Regions from separate parts of the Rossellomorea marisflavi genome, predicted to be linked through region 1. Evidence: riboswitches for the same ligand, from Rfam matches in the RefSeq annotation. Region 1 holds a riboswitch; the other holds the start of a gene.
The links. Region 1 has a riboswitch for S-adenosylmethionine ahead of metE (5-methyltetrahydropteroyltriglutamate--homocysteine S-methyltransferase). Riboswitches for the same ligand answer to the same signal wherever they lie in the genome.

Region 1 (7,274 bases):
GCCTTGACGCCGCCCACTCCTTGGAATAACAGGGAACTGCCGAAAAAACCGACCAAAGTAAAAGGGAAATCCAAACATGGCAGTGTCAAACTTGAGATTGAAGATAAGAAACACACTGCAAGAAAGTTTGTCATCTACCGGTTTGACGGTCCTCGTGAAGGCGATTATAATGATCCTGCCAATATCATCGATGTCGTCTATGCAGATGAAGATTCCTATACAGACGTTCCTCCTGGTAAGGGACTCTACACGTATGGAGTTACATCTGTATCCGATACCGGTCTTGAAAGCCGCGACGCCAAAACGGTACGTGTTAAACATTAGGTCAAAGCAAAGTGCGGACAGCCCCGTCCTCAGACGGGTGCTGTCCGCACTTTTTATGTTCGTTCACTGTTGAGCTGCCAGAACGGTTTCCCTCATCTTCTTCGCTGCCTCCACCATCACGACGAGTGCTTCGATGGTTTCGTTCGGTCCGCGTGTTTTCAAACCACAGTCAGGATTGATCCAGAACAGTTGCGGATCGAGGACGCGAATGGCCCGTTCAATGTTCCGAGTCATCTCCTCGAGCGTCGGAACCCTTGGGCTGTGTATGTCATAGACGCCGAGACCGATACCTTGACTATAGGTGTTTTCCTCAAAGGAATGAATGAGATTCCCATGACTCCTTGACGTTTCGATCGATATGACGTCCGCATCGAGCGCTTTGATACTCTCGATGATTTCCCCAAACTCCGAATAGCACATATGGGTGTGGATTTGCGTACTGCTTTTCACAGATGACGTCGCAAGTTTGAAAGCGTGGACGGCAGCATCTAGGTAGCCTGCCCTCTTTTCTTTCTGCAGGGGCATCCCCTCCCTGAGGGCCGGTTCATCGACTTGGATCATGCGGATTCCATTCTCCTCGAGGGCTTCGACTTCTTTTCTCAAGGCCAGGGCAATCTGATTGGCCACATCATAACGCGGAATGTCTGTCCGGACAAATGACCAGTTCATGATCGTGATCGGACCAGTCAGCATGCCCTTCACAGGTTTTTCAGTCAGTGATTGCGCAAAGACCGTTTCATCCACTGTCATCGGTTCTTGGAAGCTGACGTCCCCGTGAATGATCGGAGGTTTCACACAGCGCGATCCGTAGGACTGCACCCAGCCATTCTTTGTGAAGGCAAATCCCCCAAGCTTTTCACCGAAGTATTCCACCATATCCGTCCGTTCAAATTCTCCGTGCACCAGTACGTCCAAACCGATTTTTTCCTGGATGTCGATCCACTTCTCAATCTCTTCCTGGATGAACGTCCGGTAGTCCTGATCACTTACGTCCCCCCTCCTCCACTTAAGCCGTTCTTTCCGCACCTCTTTAGTCTGAGGAAAGCTTCCAATCGTAGTGGTAGGGAAGAGGGGCAGACCCAGCTCTGATTCCTGAACGACCCGCCTTTCAGAGAATGGAGCACGTTGAAGGACTTCATTTTCGACCAGTTGTTCACTCTCTCTGAGTGTCCGGGATTGTTCGATATTGTCGAGACAGTCAGAGCTTTCCTTCAGCTCATTTGAGATAGAAGGACGCCCTTCCTTGACAGCCTCCGTAACCGTAACGATTTCCTGCAGCTTTTCATCTGCAAAAGAAAGTGTGCGTTTGAGGTGTTTCCTCAGCCCTTCCTCTACTTTGACCGTGACGGGCACATGGAGCAGGCTCGATGACGGCTGAATGATTAACCGATCCTTTGAAACAATGCCCTCCAATTGCTTAAGCGAGGAGAGAGTCCGATCAAGATCTGCCCTCCAAATATTCCTTCCATCAATGATTCCAGCAGCCAAGACCTTATCTTCAGGGAATCCATGGGTGTTCAGTGCCTGACGATTACCTCCACCATCGTGTACAAAATCCAATCCGATCCCATGTACCGGAAGCCTGACCACCCTCTCATAGCGACTGACGCGATCAAAGTAGGTTTGAAGAATGACCTTGATTCCAGGTGCTGCCTTGATCAACGTGTCATAGACCTGCTCAAGGACCGTCCACTCATCCTCTGTGAGGTCGGTACAAAGTACGGGTTCATCAATCTGAACCCATTCGGCGCCAGCCTCTTCAAGCTCCTTTAGAATGGATGCATACAGCGGGACGAACCAATCGACCACGCTATCAAACTCTTCGGGGGCATAACCTTTGGACAACTTTACAAACGTAACCGGACCTATGAGCACCGGCTTTCCAATGATGCCAAGCTGCTCCTTCGCTTCCTTGAAGTAGCGGAGCGGGCGATTATCAGCCAAAGAAGGCGTAGCCCCTTCAAGTTCTGGAACGATGTAATGGTAATTCGTGTTGAACCATTTCGTCATCGTGGATGCCACCGCATCCCCCGTTCCCCTTGCCATACCGTAATACGTTTGCAGAGAGACCTTCCCTCCCCCATGACCGAACCGCTTCGGGACCACCCCGAACATGGCGGCCGTATCCAATACATGATCATACAGGCTGAAGTCCCCGACAGGAATCAGGTCGATCCCTGCATCCGACTGCTTTTTAAGATGACGAAGGCGGATCTCATCTGTCTTCTCCACAAATTCTTCTTCCTTTAGCTTTCCTTCCCAAAATTGCTCCAGTGCTTTCTTCCACTCTCGTTTTTCACCGATCCTCGGGTAACCTAGATTTGAACTTTTAACCATATTGCTCACTCCTTCTCATTTTTTCTCCAATAAAAAAATCTCCCTTTCAGAGAAAGGGAGATTTTGCGCGTAATGAATAAACGTCGACATTCCTATGATGTCAACACGCGTACCTCACTCCCCTCTATGACCCGTAGAGCTTAAGTGCACACAACAGGCAGGTCTCCTGACTCAGGTTCATCACGCCTTATCCCTTCCCATTCCCTCTAGAAACAGTGGATGTGATAAGTTGCTTCCCCTTACAGTGGCGGGACCGTACCGGACTTTCACCGGTTTCCCTTTTCAGCCATGCTTCCACACGGCACCTGTCGCATCTTCCTATTCAGTTCTCACCTCAACGAAAAAAGCCTCTCCACGATAGAGAGGCCCGGTAAAGGGATGTCCTCTCTTATTTTCCAAAGCATGACGCTTTGCAGGAATTAGCACCTTTTCAACAAGTGTTGAATGGTTGCCGGGTTTCACAGGGCCAGTCCCTCCACCGCTCTTCATAAGAGTATCGATCATATATTTGTCCGTTGAATAGGGTAATACTAGCATGCCAGCTTTTGCTTTGTCAAAATATTTCTAACATTCGTCCGAAGGTCCTACTTGCCGTAGGGGTCACTCCAGCTAAACTCGTTGCCATAAAAAATGCCCCCTCTGGCACTTCAGAGGAGGGTCGACTTTGCATGGAACGCAGGAAGAAATTCGCGGTGGACGTCCAGCAGTTCATCCAATAATGGTTTCGCTCTTGAATCACTTGTGACCAGTGGATTGATCGCCATGGCCAGAAGGGCTTTTTCGTAGGAGCCTGACACGGCTGCTTCTGCCGCGGTCCGCTCAAAGGATTTGATTTGTTGAACAAGTCCACTGACGGCTACAGGCAGTTCACCGATATGGATCGGTTTCGGCCCTTCTTTGGTCACGATACAGTTCACTTCCACGGCGGACTCATCAGGGATGCCCGTGATACTGCCATCATTTCTGATGTTCAGGGTCTGTACATCCCCTTTATCATTGAAGATCGAAGAAATCACATTGCAGGCGGCATCGCTGTAGTAGGCTCCTCCGCGCTCCTGAAGCTGCGGGGGCTTCACATCAAGGTCTTCGTTTTTATACAGCTCGAACAATTCATCTTCCAATCGTTGGACGACCTCGGCACGGGTTGTCCCCGTTTTGAATTCCTCCAGTTGCTTCTCCAGGATCTCACTGGTTTTGTAAAAATACCGGTGGTACGGACAAGGTATGACTCCGAGAGCCTTCAAGAAGCCAGGATCCCATGGCAGTGGGGCGATATTTTTCATGCTGAGCTGCTTATCCTCATCACCCATCAGTTCCAGTACCTCATCAAGAGCGGACACCCCATCGACGGTGACATCCAGTCCGTACACCATATGATTCAAGCCGGCAAACCGGATATCGACGGAAGCGACCTCTACTCCAAGGAGCCTGGCAATGGTCATCTTCGTATTGATCGGCAGGTTGCATACGCCCACGACTTTGGAATGCTTGCTGTATCGGAGCAACGCCTCCGTCACCATCCCAGCCGGGTTGGTGAAATTGATCAGCCATGCATCAGGGCAAAGACGCTGCATATCCTCTGCAATCTCAAGAAGAACCGGAATCGTGCGGAGGCCTTTGAATAGTCCACCTGCCCCGTTCGTTTCCTGCCCGATCATGCCGTACTTGATCGGCAGCCTTTCATCCTGGATCCTTGCCTTCAGCTGACCGACCCGCATCTGGGTTGTAACAAAATCCGCATCCTTCAGTGCTTCCTCCCTGTCCAAAGCCAGGTGAATGGTCATGGGAACACCGGCCTTAGACACCATCCTCCGCGCAAGACTCCCGACAATTTCGAGTTTATCTTTTCCAGCAGGGATATCCACAAGCCACAGCTCTCGTACAGGCAGCTCATCATATCGATTGATCAAGCCTTCCACAAACTCCGGCGTGTAGCTTGAGCCACCGCCTATGGTCACGATTTTTAAGCCTTTATTCATGCTCATACCTCCTTATCCTTTCACTGCAAATGCCAGCACAAAACTGATGGCAAAACTAACGACGACACCAAGCCATAAACGCTTCTTCTTAATAGAAGGATCCTCTACAGGCCCTTCAATCTTGAGTAATACGAGGCTCAACCCTAGAGAAGTCGAAATTCCCGTTGCCAAAAAAATGCTCCACTCCTTTGGCAAACCTGCACTTATTAAAGGCTTTGACAATAATAATAAGCCGATGGATACGGTCATTAATAAAATGAATACACTTTTGAATCCAATCCTCCTGGGGATGACAGTCTCAGTCATTTCCTTCACTCTCCTTAGGGTACATAGTGAAGAAGCGGGATCCATGGATTCCCGCTTCACTGTTCACTTCCTTACATATATTGCTGTTTATACGGGGTGTAATCGACCAGTTTCCACATTGATCAAGCGGCTTGTTGGTCGTTTTCTTCTACTTGCACCATTTTTCTATCATACATCTTGAAGAACGGGAAGTAGATAGCGAACGAAATAGCGATGTTGATGAAGACCATGACGACAGCCCGCCAATCTCCTCCTGTTGCCAGGAATGCGCCGATTGGTGCCGGTAGGGTCCACGGCGGCATGATATAGGTCGGCGAAATCATGCCTGTAGCTGTTGCTACATAAGCAATGGTTGCCGTAATAAGTGGTGTGATGACAAACGGAATGATCAAGACTGGATTCAGGACGATCGGTGCCCCGAAGATGATCGGTTCATTGATATTAAACGTAACAGGTACGATACTGGTACGACCCAATGCTTTCAAATACTTGGAACGGGAGAAGAATACCATAGCAAGAGCGAGCCCAAGTGTAGCTCCTGATCCACCGATCCAGATGAACCATTGGTAGAAGGTTTCCGGAGCGATATGCGGAATAACCTGACCGTTTGCAACAGCGTCAGCATTGTTCACTAGGAACACTTCCCATAATGGACGAGCAACGGTTCCTACTACTGATACTCCGTGAATTCCGAATGACCAGAAGAATGTAATTAAGAAAACAGGAATCAATACCCCAAAAATGCTGTCCCCTGCCGTTACAAGAGGAGCGACTGCCACACCGATCAAATGGTGAAGATCAAGACCTGCCCAAACGGTTATGGCCGATACACCCAAGATGACGAAGGCAACAGGAATCAGTGCTTCAAAACTTCGTGCCACGGATGGTGGTACCTGTTCTGGCATTTTGATTGTAATATTTCTCTTTTTACAGAACCTGAGTATCTCCACAGCGAGTATCGAGACGACCATGGCAACGAATAATCCATGTCCCCCGAGGTTTGTCATTGGAAGCATCCATGCGCCGTCAACTGCCTGAGGTGTAATAGTTAAGAGAAGTGCAGCTACGGACATCTGAGCGCCTGAAAGAGGATCGAGGCCATAGCTTTTCGATAGATTGTATCCTATCCCGAAGGCTATATAGAGCGACATGATGAACATGGTGACACGGTATGGAATCAGGATTTCCACAATATTATCTGCAGCCCACTGCTTGATGTCACCGAATACCCCTGCATCAGGCAGCGGTGGGAACGCCACAATCAAAAAGAATGATCCTACGATAATGAACGGCAGTGCAGAAATGACCCCATCCCGGATCGCCTGCAAATGCCTTTGTTCCGAAAGTCTCGCCATTGGCCCGGATAAATTATTCTCCAGGAAATTTACAAACTTTTGCATGTTCCTACCCCCTTGTTCTTCCCCTTTAGTTCGTCAATTCTTTGACGGTTTTCAATAATGTGGCCCCACCGAGCGGTGAGTACGCCTGTGGCGGGATCGGCCCACATGGTACGTTTGCCCCGTCAGCCGCTTTCTTCACCTGATCGAAGCGGTGCCTGATCTGCGGTGCTACCATGCAGACATCCCATCCCTTGGATATCTCATCGGCCACTTCCCCCGTCCCGATTGCCAGGACGTCCATTTCAAGCCCTTCTTTCGCCCCTTCTTTCTTCAATGCATTGACGACGATGGAACTGGACATCCCACCTGCACATACAAATAATACTTTCATCAATCTTCCTCCTTTTTCATTCGTTGGACGATATTATGGGTCTCGACGATTTGTTCGAAGACGCCATGTCCTTTCTTCATACATAATGCAACAAACAGGGCGTCTATGATGACGAGCTGCGCAATGCGTGCCGTCATCGTACCGATCCTAATATTGTTCTCCTCTTCCGAGATCGTCAGGACGATATCGGCAAGCTTTCTCGCCTGAGACTTCCCGTGCTGGGTAAGGAGGATGATTTTCGCCCCTTTTTCCTGTGCCACGGTCATGAGCCTCAGGATTTCCTTCGTCTGACCGGATGTTGAAACGACGAACAGGACATCGTTCTTCGTCATATTCGCTGCCATCATCATCTGGACGTGGATATCCCCCGCCTGGAAGGCCAGATAATTGAGCCTGAGGATCTTCTGGGTGAAGTCCTCCGCCACGACAGCAGAACCTCCGACTCCGTATAGATAGACGCGATCGGCGTGGTGCAGTGCTTCCACCGCACGCTCGAGCTCCTCCACCGAGAACAGTTTCTCCGTGTTCTTGATGGCCTGGTACGTATTCATCGTCACTTTACTGAATACTGTTTCCAGACTGTCCTCAAAGTGTAAA
Region 2 (7,274 bases), 580 kb from region 1:
AGGGGTTTTTCTGGGGTAGGAGGAGAGAAAATGAATGTAATCCTGTTTTTTTTAGCATTTTTCTTTGTTTATCATATAGGATCTTTCATTTTAGGAAGGATCCTGAAAAGGAAGCTGCATCTCGGTAAGAAGAAGAACCATCACTATAACGAAACCCACAGGCAATGGAATAAGCGAGTCAGAAGGATAATTCTGGTGATTGTGATGGTTGTATTAGGTGTTTCCTATTACTATGATCTCAACCCTGCATACGTATGTATTCTGGTCTTGATCGGACTCATTCTCCAAGAGTTGTTCGAGGCGTATATGGATTGGAAGTATTCAGAGGAGCGCAACGAATACATACGATCGCTTATCGAAACAGGATACATGGCATTCGGCCTGACCCTTTTCATTGCGATTCTATCTACAAGCATACTGTAAGGAGTGTTACAAATGGAAAACGGTACAAGGATGCTCATTGTCCTTGGCGTGTTCATAGCAACTTATATCCTTTTGGAATGGGCGCTGGGTAAATGGCTTAAGATTGAAAAAAAGAAGAAGGGGTATCACAACGAACAGCATAAGGATTTGGAAGTCAAAACAAGTGGTGTGTTGATGTTCATCATTCTGATCAGTTTTATGATGTCTGTGGACGGTGGGGTGATGCGAGATATGCTGCCTTACGTCTTCATCGTCTGTATCATCCTTCAGAACGCACTACGGGTGTACTGGGAATGGAAATATTCTGATGGGAGTAAAGAGTATATCCGTATGATCATTACCATGAGCTACATGGTTGTATTCTTTATCACGGCATTCGCTACGAACTTTTATTGGGCGGTTCGCTAGATCGTGATGAACGATCAACCAAAGGGAGAAGGGGAATTATATGGATACATGGATCTGGCTTATCGTCATATTGGGAGTGTTTTTGGGAGTGTATTATCTTCTGCAATGGGCGTTGGGGAAATGGCTCCATCTTGGGAAGAGGAGGCATTACCGGACGTTTCACAATGAAACGCATAAAAAATGGGACCTTAGGGTGCGTTTAGTATCTGCGTTGATCATTGCAGTGGGATGTATGTGGGGCATCAGTCGAGGAGTCGATGAATCATTTTGGAAGGTTATCCTGGTTTCGAACTTTGCGGGAGTGTTCTTTCAAGAGCTATGCACTGCCTACATGGAATGGAAGTACTCAGAGCAGCGAAGGGAATATATTCGGGTGCTGGCATCAGCAGGGTATGTACTGGTATTTCTGTTGACAATTTACGTCACCAACCTCTTCGGGCTGGTATGAAGGCCGAGGAAGCTGTCGGACATGTACTCTTTTTCAATACGGTTCATCAACCTTGAGCCATAACGGGTCTCTGCTAATTTGACGGGTGCCGTGGCGAGGCAAGGGGCAGGCGAATATACATGGATGGAGTTTCACCTCTCATCCATTTTGGTAGGATGCTTGTTGGTTGAGCTCATCATGTGTTGATCAAGGAGGCTGTTCGATGGCGAGTATGGCTTTGGTACTGCTCGTGTTGTTCGTATTTGCGGCGCTGTACATGGTGTTGCAGTGGGCGCTGGGGAAATGGCTCCATCTCGAGAGTCGGAGGAAGTTTCCCACTTTTTACAACGAGACGCACTGGAAATGGCATAAGATAATGTGCTGGGTCAGTTTGGGTATTCTCATGTCCTCGTTCATATGGGTGATGATCCTTCAGGGCGGTGATGAGTCGTTATGGTTCGTGCTGCTGTTTGCGATGTTCGCGAGCATAACGATTCCTGAGTTGTGTCGCGCGTATATGGAGTGGAAGTATTCCGAGCAACGAAAGGAATATATCCGCGTACTGCTGAGCGTAGCGTATTTGCTATCTTTCATGATGATCCTGTACGTCACGGATTTTTTCTGGATTTCCTGACAAAAAGCCCTGTCCACACGCGGACAGGGCTTTCGTTGTTTTATAGGGAAGCCTTCAGGATGGAAAGGATGTCTTCTTTTCCGAGTTTCTTGAAGTTACCGAAGCCTCCGTATTCCATTTCGCGGGCGGCGATGCCGGCGATTTCGTCGAGGCGGTCTTCGCCGATGTTGTAGTCGGCGAGTCTGGATGGCGCTCCGAGACTGGTCCAGAACGCGCTCAGTTTCTCGACACCTTCAAGGGCGATATCTTTGTCGCTGCGTCCTTCCGTCTCGATATCGAACATGCTGAGCATGAGGCGCTTCATGCGGACCGGATCATGGTCGATGACGTGGCGCATCCAGTTCGGGAACAGGATCGCCAGTCCGCCGGCATGGGGGATATCGTATACGGCCGACACGGCGTGTTCGATCGTATGGGACGCCCAGTCGCCGAAGTAGCCCATTTGAAGAGTACCGTTCAGGGCGATGGTACCTGAGTACAGGATCGTTTCGCGGTTCTCGTAGCTCTCGAGGTCGTCAAGGAGTTTCGGCGCTGTTTCGATCACAGTCTGAAGGACCGAATAGCATAAATTGTCCTGGAGCGGCGTGTTTGCTACATTGTGGAAGTACTGTTCGAACACGTGGCTCATCATGTCCACCATGCCGTAGATCGTCTGGTCGCGTGGAACCGACATCGTATTGACCGGATCAAGGATGGAGAAGGCAGGGTGAGTCACGCCTGGGCTACCCCATACATACTTCTCGTTCGTCTCCCAGTTGGTGATGACAGAGTCCGGGTTCATTTCAGATCCGGTTGCGGCAAGGGTCAGCACGGTCCCGAACGGAAGGGCATCCTGAGCGATGACCTGCTTATTGATGATGTCCCAGACGTCGCCGTCATACTTTGCACCAGCAGCGATGGCTTTCGTGCAGTCGATCACGCTTCCTCCACCGACGGCGAGCATGAAGTCGATGTTCTCCTCACGGCAGATGTCGATTCCTTTCCGGACCGTGGATAGACGCGGGTTCGGTTCGACCCCTGCAAGCTCGGATACGTTCACGTCAAGGTTCTTCAGGATGTCCAGCACCTGATCATACAGGCCGTTGCGCTTGATGCTTCCGCCTCCGTATACAAGCAGGACGTTCTTTCCGTACTGGGGGATCAAGTCCGTCAATGCATTGACCTGATTTTTTCCGAAAATCAGTTTCGTTGGATTATGATACGTAAAGTTTTCCATCTTGTCAGCCTCCTCTGAGTTGTCGTTAAGAATCAAAGGTGCAAGTATAACGCGGGTCGGAAGGTTTAGCAAGTGAAGGGGTCTGTCGATTCTGCACCCATCATGAGACATTATGACTGATATTGGCAAAAGTTTTATTTTTGTTGTACAAAGGTTGAAAATTTGAAATAATAAGAATTGAATAGTTGTTCATAAGGGGGCGTTCAGGCATGCTGGTGGTAAGCGCATGTCTTGCAGGCATGAAGGTACGATACAATGGGACGGATTGCCTCGAAGACGTGATCGGAGAGATGGTCAGTTCGGGTAAGGCCGTCACGGTCTGCCCTGAGATTCTGGGTGGATTCCAAACCCCGCGTGAGCCTGCCGAGATCCAGGGCGGTACGGGTGAGGATGTGCTCGACGGTACGGCTCGCGTGCTGGACCGTTCAGGAGCGGATGTGACGGATCAATATGTAGCCGGTGCTGCTGAGACCCTCGCCATTTGCCGGAAGATGGGGGCGACGGAGATCGTCTTGAAGGAAAACAGTCCTTCCTGCGGCAGCTCCATGATCTACAATGGGGATTTTTCCGGAGAGAAGATTCCCGGGGAAGGTGTGACAACCGCACTCTTGAGAAGACATGGAATCAAGGTTTGGTCGGAAGAGGATGCTGTGAATGAATTTGTGTAAATTTACCATCGTTCTGCTAAACACCTGTGCTGATTAGCCGATGAATAATAGTAATGGCACATACAGACGCGGAACAGTTTCAACGGAACATGTCCTGGGTATTGTATGGAAAGAAAAGTAGAGATAGAGAACAGTCCTTCGACTGCAATACGATCACAAAGGGGCAAGAGAATCGAATGAGCGATGTAACAGGTCAAACCTTCTTACCTGAAGCAGAATTAAAGTCACTTCTGCAGCAAGGGGATGTCGAAGAAGGGAAACAACTGGACGTACTCCTGGCCATGGTGGAGCATATCGGGACGCCGGATCCCGTTCTCCGAGACAAATTGATTTACACCACCTTTTACCGATTGATCATTGAGGAAGACAGACTCCATACCGAAGTCCTGAAGGATCTCCTCGACCTTTCCATGGATCATCTTCTTATGAAGGGGATCGGTGAGGAAGGGACGGATTCCGTCTTCACGCGCGCCTTCACGACCCTCCTCATGGCACTCGTCCTTGGACGGGACAAAGAGGCCGATTTCTTATCAGAGGATAAGATCCAGGAAGCAGCCGATATCACGGTGGAATACCTGGAGCAGGAACAGGACGTGCGCGGCTTCGTCGAGGAAAAGGGATGGGCCCACAGTGTCGCCCACGCAGCAGACATGGTGGATGAGCTCGTGCTGAACCCAAAAGTCGATCAGGATATGTTCCCGGTCCTGCTGAAGGCACTATGGGAAAAGGTGTTGGTGTCACACCATGCCTATATCCATGATGAAGATGAGCGGCTCCTCGTCCCGATCCTTCAGATGATCTGGCAGGGGATGGATGAGGGGGAAGTCATAACGCTGGTGGAAAAACTTCCTGAGATGCTAGAGAAGCAGAAAGCCGAACTTGAGGAAGAGGCCTACTGGACTCTGTTTTTCAATGTGAAGACCTTCTCAAAAACCTTCTATATGAAACTGGAAGACTACCCGACCCTTTCAAAGCTGAGGGATGCGATCGACCGGGTCCTGAAAGAACTCAACTGAATAGTGCAATGCTCTTATGAAGAGAGGCGGAGGGACTGGCCCCATGAAGCCTCGGCAACCGGATCCACGGTGCCAAATCCAGCAGACAGTGCGTCTGAACGATAAGAGGCTGATGAAAGAGGCCTCTTGGAGAGGTCTTTTTTTATGAAGAGAAGGAGGAAGAGCATGACGAGACAAGAGATGTATACAGAACTTGAAGGAAACTTTGAAGAAACACGAAGCTGGAGGCGGCATCTCCACGAGAATCCCGAGCTATCCTTCCAGGAAACCGAAACCGCTCGCTTCATCGAAAGAAATCTGCGTGAGTTCGGGCTTGAGGTGAAGACCGGAATCGGCGGCAACGGCATCACCGGCACGCTCCGCGGGGCGAAGCCGGGCAAGACGATCGCCTTCCGGGCCGACTTCGATGCCTTGCCGATCACGGATGAAAAAGACGCACCGTACAAATCCAAGAATCCCGGCGTGATGCACGCATGTGGCCATGACGGGCATACGTCCGCCCTGTTGTCTGTTGCCAAGGTGCTGAGTCAATATGGACAAGACATCAACGGCACACTCATCTTCCTCTTCCAGCCGGCAGAAGAAACACCGCCGGGCGGAGCCAAATTCATGATCGAAGAAGGCGTGCTTGAAGGAGTGGACCATGTATTCGGAGCCCATCTTGCATCGGATTTGCCACTTGGGTCTTACGGCGTCGGAGAAGGCTTCCGCATGGCAGCCGTCGATAAATTCGCCATCCACATCAATGGCCTCGGCGGTCACGGCGCAAGGCCGCACACGACGATCGATCCACTCGTGATCGGCACGACCGTCGTCAACGCCCTCCAGCAGATCGTGAGCAGGAAGGTCGATCCCCTGAAATCCGCCGTCGTCACCATCGGCATTTTCAAAGCCGGAACCGCCTTCAACGTGATCCCCGACAACGTCACCATCGAAGGCACAGTGCGTACATTCGAAGGCGAAGTGCGCGACCAGGTCCAGGAAGAGATCCATTCGATTGTCGCCGGCATCACATCCGGATTCAAGGCGACGCACAGCATCGACTATCTGCGTGGCTACCCGGCCCTCTATAACCATCCGGAGGAAACGGAAATTGCCCGTCGCCTCTTCGCTGATCTTGGACCTGTGGCCGAGTCAGAGCCGACCATGGGCGCTGAAGACTTCGCCTATTACCTTCAGGAAAAGCCCGGTACCTTCTTCCGAGTCGGATCCCGGACGGATGACCTGGCAACCCAGTACTCCCATCACCACCCGCGCTTCGACATCGACGAACGCGCACTCGTTCACACGGGCAAAGCCTTCATCAAACTGGCCGAGCACTACGTTTTTTAACTTAACAGAAGAATAGGAGATACATAGATGACAACCTACAAAATCACGATGATGGACGCCTACGCCATCGAATCCCTCCGCGAAAAAGGCATCACCAATGAGATACTGCTTGAGGCCGCAGCAAGTGGAGATACAACGCGACTGTTGGAGGCAGATCCAGAAGGGAACTTCGATGCTTTGCTGAAACTCGCCGAGGATCGGCACGCGCTGGAGAGCATCCTGAATGATGGCTACCAGATCAAATTCGTTACCTACAACGGCCTTCGTAACCTTCTTCGCATGAAATTCCGCAAGCCGTTTACCGACTTGGACAACGGGATTGAAGGACTGCACCTCAGCGTGGAAGAGCTGATCCAGTTGAAGAAGCTGCTCTCAAGCAACTGGGTGTTGAAGGCAGAGGAAGCGAATGATGGGTATGTGGCCAGCGTGACGTATATCGAATAGGTGCATTGGACGGTCCCGGAGCTTCATTTTTTTATGAAGCGGTCGGGGCTTTTTTTGTTTGGGGGAGTGATGGATTGGAAGATTTGGAGTCTTAGGTGGGCGGAAGTTGGTAATATACGTGTGAAGTTGGAAGTACCGTTCCCGAGTTGACAGTAACCTCGAAGAGTTGAAAATAAAAAAGCCTGCCCGAAAAAAGTTGGAAGTAAAATCTCGAAAGTTGATAATAAATTTCCCAAAGTTGATAGAAAAAGTTTAAAAGTCGGTAGAAAATGGAGGTGGAATGATATAATTGGATATATAAGGAATTTAAAAATGAAGAAAGTATGCCATTTCATCCTGTTTTCCCGAAAATGTGACCAAACAAGACCCGTCCAGAATCAAAACCACCTAACATGAAGGGATTTTGACCATGAAACCACTACAAAACACCATCGCCCTCGTCACCGGTGCATCCCGCGGAGCAGGCAGGGGAATTGCCTACGAGCTAGGCGAAGCTGGGGCAACTGTCTATGTGACAGGACGAAGCATTCAGGGATCTACAACCGACAACCGACCGGAAACAATCGAAGAAACGGCCGCAGGAGTCACGGCACGCGGGGGGAAGGGGATCGCCGTTCGCTGTGATCATACCGACTCAACCGATGTCCGCCGTTTATTCGATGGTATCAAAGACGAACATGGCCGCATCGATCTTCTCGTCAACAGC

Region 2: it holds a riboswitch for S-adenosylmethionine, as region 1 does, so the genes downstream of both, K6T23_RS03705 (M20 metallopeptidase family protein) here and metE (5-methyltetrahydropteroyltriglutamate--homocysteine S-methyltransferase) in region 1, are expected to answer to the same signal.

Annotation. Positions count from the first base shown of each region.
Region 1 covers NZ_CP081870.1:1,293,664-1,300,937, reverse strand. The annotation lists gene K6T23_RS06975 (glycoside hydrolase family 10-like protein) at 1-324, shown strand, start outside; gene metE (5-methyltetrahydropteroyltriglutamate--homocysteine S-methyltransferase) at 388-2,661, opposite strand; cobalamin riboswitch at 2,801-2,985, opposite strand; SAM riboswitch class I at 3,047-3,155, opposite strand; gene K6T23_RS06965 (6-phospho-beta-glucosidase) at 3,309-4,646, opposite strand; gene K6T23_RS06960 (hypothetical protein) at 4,653-4,946, opposite strand; gene K6T23_RS06955 (PTS sugar transporter subunit IIC) at 5,069-6,346, opposite strand; gene K6T23_RS06950 (PTS sugar transporter subunit IIB) at 6,372-6,677, opposite strand; gene K6T23_RS06945 (MurR/RpiR family transcriptional regulator) at 6,677-7,274, opposite strand, start outside.
Region 2 covers NZ_CP081870.1:710,513-717,786, forward strand. The annotation lists gene K6T23_RS03665 (hypothetical protein) at 1-19, shown strand, start outside; gene K6T23_RS03670 (DUF4181 domain-containing protein) at 31-423, shown strand; gene K6T23_RS03675 (DUF4181 domain-containing protein) at 436-831, shown strand; gene K6T23_RS03680 (DUF4181 domain-containing protein) at 872-1,279, shown strand; gene K6T23_RS03685 (DUF4181 domain-containing protein) at 1,482-1,892, shown strand; gene K6T23_RS03690 (iron-containing alcohol dehydrogenase) at 1,933-3,108, opposite strand; gene K6T23_RS03695 (2-thiouracil desulfurase family protein) at 3,318-3,776, shown strand; gene K6T23_RS03700 (DUF2785 domain-containing protein) at 3,866-4,792, shown strand; SAM riboswitch class I at 4,804-4,900, shown strand; gene K6T23_RS03705 (M20 metallopeptidase family protein) at 4,958-6,124, shown strand; gene K6T23_RS03710 (hypothetical protein) at 6,152-6,568, shown strand; gene K6T23_RS22150 (SDR family NAD(P)-dependent oxidoreductase) at 6,978-7,274, shown strand, end outside.